DNA from 3 places in the Microbacterium sp. NPDC057944 genome. Region 1 is predicted to be linked to each of the others. Evidence: riboswitches for the same ligand, from Rfam matches in the RefSeq annotation. Region 1 holds a riboswitch; each other region holds the start of a gene.
The links. Region 1 has a riboswitch for thiamine pyrophosphate ahead of ACFVRO_RS02795 (MFS transporter). Riboswitches for the same ligand answer to the same signal wherever they lie in the genome.
Positions count from the first base shown of each region.

Region 2: it holds a riboswitch for thiamine pyrophosphate, as region 1 does, so the genes downstream of both, ACFVRO_RS06180 (ECF transporter S component) here and ACFVRO_RS02795 (MFS transporter) in region 1, are expected to answer to the same signal.
Region 3: it holds a riboswitch for thiamine pyrophosphate, as region 1 does, so the genes downstream of both, thiM (hydroxyethylthiazole kinase) here and ACFVRO_RS02795 (MFS transporter) in region 1, are expected to answer to the same signal.

Region 1 is NZ_JBHVPJ010000001.1:630,934-634,202, reverse strand. Features, by position in the region: gene ACFVRO_RS02800 (hypothetical protein) at 1-40, shown strand, start outside; gene ACFVRO_RS02795 (MFS transporter) at 125-1,405, opposite strand; TPP riboswitch at 1,400-1,506, opposite strand; gene ACFVRO_RS02790 (class I SAM-dependent methyltransferase) at 1,463-2,425, opposite strand; gene ACFVRO_RS02785 (DUF262 domain-containing protein) at 2,596-3,269, shown strand, end outside.
Region 2 is NZ_JBHVPJ010000001.1:1,356,648-1,359,916, forward strand. Features, by position in the region: gene ACFVRO_RS06175 (D-alanyl-D-alanine carboxypeptidase) at 27-1,577, opposite strand; TPP riboswitch at 1,660-1,771, shown strand; gene ACFVRO_RS06180 (ECF transporter S component) at 1,762-2,409, shown strand; gene ACFVRO_RS06185 (ABC transporter ATP-binding protein) at 2,406-3,269, shown strand, end outside.
Region 3 is NZ_JBHVPJ010000003.1:14,048-17,316, reverse strand. Features, by position in the region: gene ACFVRO_RS17130 (DUF402 domain-containing protein) at 1-144, shown strand, start outside; gene ACFVRO_RS17125 (NAD-dependent epimerase/dehydratase family protein) at 227-1,192, shown strand; TPP riboswitch at 1,216-1,310, shown strand; gene thiM (hydroxyethylthiazole kinase) at 1,300-2,148, shown strand; gene ACFVRO_RS17115 (bifunctional hydroxymethylpyrimidine kinase/phosphomethylpyrimidine kinase) at 2,145-3,269, shown strand, end outside.

The DNA of each region.
Region 1 (3,269 bases):
CGGCAACTACAGCTCCGACGAGAACGTCCCGAAGGACTGACCCGGGGTATCCGGGCCGTGAGGAGTCAGAGATCGCGGCATCCGACCGTCCGGATCCGACGTTCTCTGACTCCTCACGCGTCGCTCACTCCAGAGCTGCGGTCCGATCCGGCTCGGGGCCGAGGAGCGCACCGATCACGAGGAGAGCGGATGCCGCGGCGAGCACGGCCATGACCGCCGCGACCGGGCCGAGTGTGCTCTGCAACCAGGGCAGCCAGAACGGGAAGAGCGCCGGCACGACGAGGGACAGCGAGTACCCGACCCCGTAGCCGCTCGACCGCACGGCGGAGGGGAAGCGCTCGGCGAGGTACGCGCCCACCGGACCGTAGGCCGAGACCGTGACGATCTGCACGACGGTCACCGCGAGCACGGCGGCGACGCCCTGCGAGGTCAGTGCCCACGCGAAGGCGAGGGGTGCGGCGACGAGCGCCCCCGCACCGAAGACCACGAAGAAGCGTCTCCGTCCGATCCGCTGCGAGAGCGCGCCGGCGGAGAGCATCGCGGCTGCCGAGACGAGGGTCGCGATCAGCATGATGAACGGGACGGTCGTCGGTCCGACCTGCGGCGCCTCGCGCAGCATCCCGGTGAGCACGGGGATCGCCATCTGGGTGAACAGCCAGAGCCCGGTCATCAGCACGAACACCTGCCACAGCTGGCGGCGGAACGGACCGATGAGGATGGCGGTGAGCGGACGTGCGCGGCGGGCGCCGTTCGTCGGGATCGGGGCGTCGTCGACGCCGGCGACGTAGTACCAGAGCATCGCCGCGGCGAGCAGCGCGCCGGCGATGAACGGCATCCGCCACCCCCAGCCGGCGTAGGCGTCGGGTCCGAGCACCTGGACGAGGGTCAGCGTGAGCCCGGCGATGAACGCGTTGGCGAGGGGTGACATGGCCATGATGCCGCCGCTGAGCAGGCCGCGCCGGCGCGGGGCGGTCCACTCCATGGCGAGGGGGATCGCCGCGGAGTACTCGCCGCCGAGGAAGACGCCGCCGACGAAGCGCAGGGCCACGAAGGCCCACAGGGTCGCCGCGCCGCCGACGTCGTGGGTGGGGATCAGGGCGATCAGCAGCGTCGTGATCGCGATGCCGGTGATCGCCGCCGTGGTGGTTCTCGTTCGTCCGTGACGGTCGGCGAGGCTCCCGAAGATCGCGGCGCCGAGCGGACGTCCGAGCAGAGTGGCGACGAAGATCAGGCCCGTCTGGGCGGCGGCCGCATCGGGACCCAGCACGATCGCGGCGGCGGGGGCGAGGGCGATGACCGGTAGGAAGATGTCGACCTGGTCGACGAAGTTGCCGAGCAGTCCGCCGCGGACGGCGTTGCGGGCTCGAGAGGGGGAGACGGTGGGCTCGGCGATGAGGCGCGACATATGGCTCGACTTCCTACGGCGGCATGACCCGCATCAGGTATGACGGTCGGCGCGGCGTCAGCGCCCTCTCAGCCCCTGCCGGGACTCCCATGGTTGAGGGAAGTCTAGGGGAGGGGCACAGCCCCCCGGTCGTTGAGCGAGCGCAGCGAGACGAAACGTTCGCTCGTCGCTCGTCGCTCGTCGCTCGTCGCCCGTTCGCCCGTCGCGCGTCAGCCCGAGGCCGTGACGACGTGCGCCTGGATCCGCCCCCGCACCTCGCCGTCGCCGAAACGGGCGGCGATCGCGGCGGCTGCCCGCACCGTCGCCTCCGCGAGGGCCGACGGGGTCCCGCGCCTCGATCTCGCCGCGCAGGGGTGTGCCCTGGCAGTACGCGGTCGCCGCGACGAGGGCCGACGGTGCGACGCTCTGCGCGGTCACGGTGTCGATCGTGACAGTGGTGAAGCCGGCATCCCGCACCTCCTGCTCGATCAGGGCGACGTCGTGATAGCCGTGCGGGGTGCGGGCCATGAAGCGCGGAGGGTCGGCGGGGAACATCGCCGCGAGCGCGTGCCCCACCTCGTCGGCGAAGTCGTTCCTCTCGATCGCGTCCCAGACGGCGAACATGAAGCTCCCGCCGGGTTCGAGCACCCGTCGCGCCTCGCGGTAGGCGCGCCTGCGGTCGGGGAAGAACATCGCCCCGAACTGGCACAGCACCAGGTCGAAGGCGCCGTCGTCGAAGGGCAGGTCCTGCGCGTCGGCGGTCTGCCAGCGCAGCCGCGGATCGGGCAGGACGGATGCCGCGTAGTCCAGCATCGGCGCGCTCAGATCGGTCGCGACATAGGCCGAGCCGGCGGGCAGCAGCGGCAGCAGGAATCGCGGGACGACGCCCGTTCCGGCCGCGGTCTCCAACACCCGTCGCGGCTCCAGCGCCGCCGCCCGGCGCGCGACATCGGCCGCATAGGGCTCGAAGATCAGCGGCACCATGTAGCGGTCGTAGTTCTCAGGGATGGACCCGGAGAAGATGCTGTCGGGAACGGGCATCAGTGCACCTCTGAGGTGAGGGTACGCCTGAGTGGGGGAGTGCGGTAGGGGGCCTGTGGTGGCGACCGAGGCGGAGCAGGATCCTATTGTGGTTCCAAGGCTGATTCATCTGTAACGTCGGTGGAGTAACTGTGCGCCGGTCCGGCGTGAACGAGCTGTGAGGAGAGATCTTGGCCCCGAAGATTGCGACCACGACCAAAGACATCGGTCTCCTTAAGCAGCTCTACGATGAGGGTCAGCTTCAGCTCAGTCCGGAGTTTCAGCGGAATGCTGTATGGCCAAGGCCGGCTAAGGCATACCTCATGGATACGATTCTCACCGGAAATCCCATTCCTGTGCTCTACTTTCAGCGGACGGTGAGTGTACAGACCGGTCGTATCGAGTACACAGTTGTGGATGGACAGCAACGGTTGTCCGCGGTGATGGACTTTCTCGCCAATCGCTTCTCGCTCACCGAGTCTGAAGGCGAGTCGTGGAGCCGCTTGAGGTGGAAGACGCTCTCTGCCGACGACCGCTCGAAGATTCTCGAGTATGACTTTGTTATCCAAGAGCTTTCAGGATTCACTCCTACCGCGATTCGAGCGATGTTCGCAAGGATGAACCGCTATGTCGTTGCGCTGAACCCTCAGGAACGACGCCATGCGGGCGAGGATGGTGAGTTCAAACGACTGGCAGAGAGCGTCGGCGGCTGGGGCCAGTGGAAGCAGATGGGGATCGTCTCCCCCCAGGCTGCTAAGAGGATGAAGAACGATGAGTTTGCCGCCGAGCTACTGATCCTCTTGCAGGAGGGCCCTCAGGACAAAAAGCAATCGGTGGATCTGTATTACGAGGCGTATGCAACTGA
Region 2 (3,269 bases), 730 kb from region 1:
CCCTGGGTTTGTGTGCCTGGCTCCGACTAGCGCTTGACGGAGGTCAGGCCGAAGAGCTCCAGGGGGTGGGTGAGACGCCACCAGGCACTGGGCCCCTCGAGCTTCTTCTTCAGAGTGAGCGGCGTCGTCGCCGTGTCGAGGGGGCCGGCGACGGTCAACGTGCCGACCTCGGCGCCCGCCTTGCTCTTCTCGCCCAGATCGAACTCGGGCGTCGCCTCCGCCGCGGCGGCGTCCCACAGCACGACCTCGGCGTCGGCATCCGTCACGATCTCGGTGGACGCACCCCACAGGGTGTCCACCTCTCCGACGACGGTTCCCTTCGCCACCGCGGGGGCCTCGGCCTGCAGCGCGTCCTCGACCTGCGAGAACAGGGACCGGGTCGACGCGAGACGCATGTCGTCATCGGCCTGCGTGAGCACCGAGGCGTAGAGATGCACGGTCGTGCCGTCGACGACCACGTCCTTCGCGGTGAGCAGATTCCAGCTCTCGTGAAGGGTGCCGGTCTTGATGCCGACCACACCGGAGTCCGACAGCATCCCGTTCGTGTTCTTCACGAGTCCGGCGCCCGGCAGCTCGACCGAGGGCGTGCCGACGATCCCCGCGAACACGGGGTTCTGCATCGCCCGCTCCGCCACGGCGATCAGCGCCTCGGGGGTCGCCGTGTTGCGCTCGTCGAATCCGGAGGGCGAGAGGATCGTGATGCCCTGGATGCCGCGATCTCTGAGCCAGGTCGCCGCGGCGTCAGCGAAAGCCTTGTCCGAGCCCCAGATCTCCTTCGCGAGGCGGTCGATGTAGTTGTTCGCCGAGCCGAGCAGGATGCCCTGCAGCATCTGGAACTCCGTCAGGGAACCCCCGACGGGCACGTCGAGCGCCGACTGGTCGCTGCGCTTGTACGCGAGATACGACTGGCTGTCGGCCTTGGTGAAGGAGAAGGACGGACCCTGCTCGCCGACGGCGAGCGGCATCTGATCCAGCACCATGAGCACGCTGACCACCTTGGTGATGCTCGCGATGACGGCCGGATCCGGCGACGAGGCGACCGTTCCGATGCCCTGGATGCCGACCGCCGCACTGCCCTGCGTCGGCCACGTGATGGCCGCTGCCGGAGCGGCCGTCGCCTGGAACTCCGCCGTCTTCACGGTCGGCGCGACCTCGTGCAGCGGCCACAGCAGGGTCGTGCCCGCGTAGGAGGCGGCCAGTGCGGCGAGGATGCCGATCGGCACGAGCACGCCTGGACCCGCCGCGGCGGGGCGCAGCCGGGCGCCCGTCCAGAGCGCGGCCCCAGGTTCGCGCACCTGATCGCCGTCGAGCGTCGCCGTCGGGGAGTGGTCGGCGACGGATGCCGCATCCACCCAGGTGAGTGCGGTCGCCGCTCCGCCCTCGCTCGCCCACTGAGCGGCGGGGGCCTCTGCGTCCGCGACCAGCTGCTCCAGCTCGGAGTCGTGAGCCGCAGCATCCGGGATCGCTGGTACCCGGTCGAGCTCCGCGTCGATGGCCGACGTGTCCGCGTCTGCGGCGGCGTCGATCGGGGCATCGCCCAGGGGAGCGGTGGCCTCGGCGGAGTCAGGAGCGGTCACCTGCTTACGGTACCGAACTCTCCCGTGAGAACCGCGGTGCCGCAACAGGGGAGCGCGGAGTGTCGGCACTGGGTATGATCGAGAGCACAACCACGGGAGTCCGGCGAGCCGGGCTGAGAGGGAGCGAATCGCGCTTCGACCGTCGAACCTGATCCGGATCATGCCGGCGCAGGGAGGAGTTCAGATGAGTACGTCCACGCACCGGTCCCGCACCGAAGCGGCATCCACGGCCACAGGCCTGCGCAACGCACAGCTCTGGCGGTGGCGCGTCGTCGACATCGTCGTGGCCAGCGTCGTCGCCGTCGCCTGCGCGGCGATCTTCCTGCTGTGGAACGTCGGATACGTGACCCCGAGCGGGGCCCTCGAGGCGCTGCTCCCCGGCGTCCAGGGACTGCTCGCCGGTCCGTGGCTGATCGCCGGAGTCCTCGGCGGGCTGATCGTCCGCAAGCCCGGCGCCGCGCTCTACACCGAGCTCGTCGCCGCGATCATCTCGGCGCTGATCGGCAACGCGTGGGGGCCGCTGACCATCGTCTCCGGACTCGTGCAGGGCCTCGGCGCCGAGCTGATCTTCCTCGTGTTCCTGTACGGCGTCTGGCGTCTGCCCGTCGCGATGCTGGCCGGCGCCGGCGCGGGGCTCGCGTGCGGCATCAACGACCGCATCCTCTGGTACCCGGGGGCGGACACGCTCTTCACCGCCGTCTACATCTCCTCGACGACCATCTCCGGTGCGGTGATCGCCGGGCTCGGCGCCTGGCTGATCGCCCGCGGACTCGCCGCCACCGGCGCCCTGAGCCGGTTCGCGGCCGGCCGCGAGGTCACCGCACGAGTGTGACCGCCCGGGTGAACCCCGCCGCGCTCGATGCGCGCGGCTGGGGATGGCGCTACGCCACCCGGCTGCGCTGGGCCGTGCGCGAGGTCGAACTGCGAATCGAGCCGGGGGAGCGGGTGCTTCTGCTCGGCGCCTCCGGCTCGGGCAAGTCCACGCTGCTGCAGGGCTTCGGCGGCGTGCTCGGCGGCGCCGACGAGGGGGAGACGCACGGAGCGCTCCTCGTCGACGGCGTTCCCGCGACGGAGAGCCGGGGCCGCGTCGGGATGGTGCTGCAGGACCCCGACACGCAGACCATGCTCGCGAGGGTCGGCGACGACATCGCCTTCGGATGCGAGAACCTCGGCGTGCCCCGCGAGGAGATCTGGTCGCGGGTGCGCGAGGCGATGGATGCCGTCGAGCTCGACGTGCCCCTCGACCGCTCGACAGCGGCGCTCTCGGGAGGGCAGAAGCAGCGGCTGGCGCTGGCGGGCGTGATCGCGATGCGCCCCGGAGCGATCCTGCTCGACGAGCCGACCGCCAACCTCGACCCCGAGGGGGTGCGGGATGTGCGGGATGCGGTCGCCGCCGCCCTCGACGCGACCGGGGCGACCCTCGTCGTGATCGAGCACCGCATCGACGTGTGGCTGCCCCTGGTCGACCGGGTCATCGTGCTCGGCGCGGAGCCCGAAGGCACCGTCGTCCTCGCAGACGGGACTCCCGACGAGGTGCTCGGCGCGCGCGGCGCCGAGCTCGCCGCATCCGGGGTCTGGGTGCCCGGTCATCCGCCGGCCGTTCCCCCTCCGCCGGCGCACGGACCGGGTGAGCTCCTGCTGCATGCGCACGCGCTGACTGTGGCGCGCAGCCGCGGCATCCAGGTCGCCGGT
Region 3 (3,269 bases), on a different contig from region 1:
CAGATCGAGAGGCATGCGGATGCCGCGATCCAGTCCTTCCACGACGGCGACTGGCCCTTCGACCCGGAGTGGGTCGCATGGCGCCCCGACCCGACGTGGACCCTCCCCGAGCTTCGCGGCCTGGAGGGGCTGCGGCGCCCCTGAGGTCTGCTCTGTTGCGGTGTCGGCGCTCTGCTCTGGGCGGAACGGGCTTCCGTGCGGAGGCGGATGCTGATGACATGGACGCATGACGACTGCACTGATCCTCGGCGGGACCGGCTGGCTCTCCGGCCGCATCGCGCGACGGCTGATCGACGACGGTGTCGAGGTCACGTGCCTCGCCCGTGGCGCACGCACGGCGCCGAGCGGGGCTGCTCTCGTGCGGGCCGACCGCGATGAGCCCGACGCATACGCGGAGGCGGCCGTCCGTGACTGGGACCGTGTGATCGACATCTCCTCCCGAGCCGACCATGTCGTCGCCGCCGTCGAGGCGCTCGGAGACCGAGCCGCACGCTGGACGTACGTCTCGTCGATGTCCGCCTATTCCGACGACGTCACGGTCGGCGCCGACGAGTCCGCTCCGCTGCACATCGCCGCCGAACCGGGGGACGAGTACGAGTACGGTCCGCAGAAGGTCGCGGCGGAGGACGCGGTGCGCACTCTCGCAGACCGGGCGCTCATCGTGCGACCCGGACTCATCGTCGGCGCGGGCGACCCCAGCGATCGGTTCGGATACTGGGCCGCGGCCTTCGACCGCGCGGGCGACGGGACGGTGCTGCTGCCGCCGACCGAGGGGCGCACGACGCAGGTGATCGACGTCGATGATCTCGCGGCGTACGTGGCCGCCACGGCATCGACCGGTGCGGTGAACACGATCGGCGACGAGCATCCGCTCGGCGAGGTGCTCGCACTGTTCCGCGCGGTGGCGGGGCATGCCGGCGCCACGGTGTCCGCCGACGAGGGATGGCTCGTGGAGCACGGCGTCGAGTACTGGATGGGGGAGCGCTCGCTGCCGCTGTGGCTGCCGGCGGAGATGACCGGTTTCATGACGCGCTCGAACGCCGCCTATCGTTCCGACGGCGGGACGCTGCGTCCGCTCGCGGACACCGTGGACGCGGTTCTCGCGGACGAACGAGCACGCGGCGTCGACCGCGAGCGGCGCGCGGGGCTCACCCGATCCCACGAGCTGGAGCTGCTCGCCGAGCTCGGGTGACCCGCGCTCTTCGCTAGACTGCGAGCAGTGACACGGGGTGCCGCATCCGCGGCTGAGAACAGACCCGTCGAACCTGATCTAGTTAGCACTAGCGAAGGGAATGTCGCATGAGCGATCTTCTGCGTCCTGCATCCGCCTCCGATCTCGTCTTCGAGGCCGCCACGCTGCTGGGGGTGCTGCGAGAGGCGCCTCCTCTCACGCACTGCATCACCAACGCCGTCGTCACCGGGTTCACGGCCAACGTGCTCCTCGCCGTCGGCGCGGCCCCCGCGATGGTCGACATCGTCGGCGAGGCCGGGATGTTCGCCGGCGTCGCCTCCGGCCTGCTCGTGAATCTCGGCACGCCGAACCCCGAGCAGCGAGCGGCGAGCCTGGAGGCGGCGGCCGGAGCCGCGGCGTCCGGCACGCCCTGGGTGCTCGACCCCGTCGCCATCGGCGCGCTCCCGGTGCGCACGGCGCTGGCGCAGGAGCTCGTGGCGCTGCGCCCGACGGCCATCCGAGGCAACGCCTCGGAGATCCTGGCACTGGCCGGTCTCAGCGCAGGCGGACGTGGGGTCGACGCCACCGACACCACGGATGCCGCCGCCGACGCCGCGGTCGCGCTCTCCTCGCGCTTCGGCAGCATCGTCGCGGTGTCGGGGCCGGTGGACCTGATCACCGACGGGCAGCGCGTACTGCGGCTCGCGAACGGACACGAGCTGCTCACCAGGGTCACCGGAGGCGGCTGCGCTCTCGGCGCCGTCATGGCTGCGTTCCTCGGGGCCGCACGGACCACGGGAGCCGATGCGCTCACCGCGGTCGCCTCGGCCAGCCTCGTCTACACGATCGCCGCCGAGCGCGCCGCTGCGGCATCCGCGGGCCCGGGCAGCTTCGCGGTCGCACTGCTCGATGCGCTCGCCGCCGTGCACCCTGACGATCTCGCCGGAGCGGCGCGCGTCGAGGGCGGCGCGCTGTGATCGCCGACCTCTCTCTGTACCTCGTCACCGATCCGGGGCTGTGCGGAGAACGCGGCGTCGTGGAGACCGTGCGGATGGCCGTCGACGGGGGAGTGCGCATCGTGCAGCTGCGCGACAAACGGGCGACGGATGCCGAGACGACCGCGCAGCTCGTCGAGCTCTCCCGGGTGATCGACGGTCGAGCGCTCCTCGTCGTGAACGACCGGCTCGACGCCGCGCTCGCCGCTCGTGCCGCAGGCGCCCGCGTCGACGGCGTGCACCTCGGACAGGGGGACTCCTCGGTGCTGCGCGCCCGCGCCGCACTCGGCCCCGACGCCCTCATCGGTCTCACCGCGAACAGCCCTGAGCACCTCGCCGCACTCGGAGAGCTGCCGGAGGGCACCGTGGACTACCTCGGCGTCGGCGTCATCCGACCGACAAGCACCAAGCCCGACCATCCGCCGGCACTCGGCATCGAGGGCTTCGCGGCGGTGGCCGCGGCCACTCCGCTGCCGTGCGTGGCGATCGGCGGCGTCGGCATCGACGACGCCGAGCCTCTGCGCGAGGCGGGCGCCGCCGGTCTCGCGGTCGTGTCGGCCCTGTGCGCCGCCGATGATCCGGCGGCGGCGGCGCGAGGCCTCCTCCGCCGCTGGCGTGCAGCGGGGGTGCCGCGGGTGCTCAGCATCGCCGGCAGCGACCCGTCGGGAGGGGCGGGCATCCAGGCCGACCTGAAGTCGATCGCGGCGAACGGGGGATACGGCATGGCCGTCCTCACCGCACTCACCGCGCAGAACACGCAGGGCGTCAGCGCCGTGCACGTGCCGCCGACGGAGTTCCTGCGCGCGCAGCTCGACGCGATCTCGGACGACATCGTCGTGGACGCCGTGAAGATCGGCATGCTCGCCGACGCGGAGGTCATCGGCGCGGTGGCCGACTGGCTCGACAGGGTGCGCCCGCCGATCGTCGTGATCGATCCCGTCATGGTCGCCACCAGCGGGGACCGCCTGCTCGACGCGGCGGCCGAGCGAGCGCTGCGCGGACTGCTGAGCCGTGCCGACGTCGTCACCCCCAATCTCACCGAGCTCGCCGTGCTGACCTCCCGTCGGATCGCAGGCTGGGAGGAGGCGCTCGCCGCGGCGGAG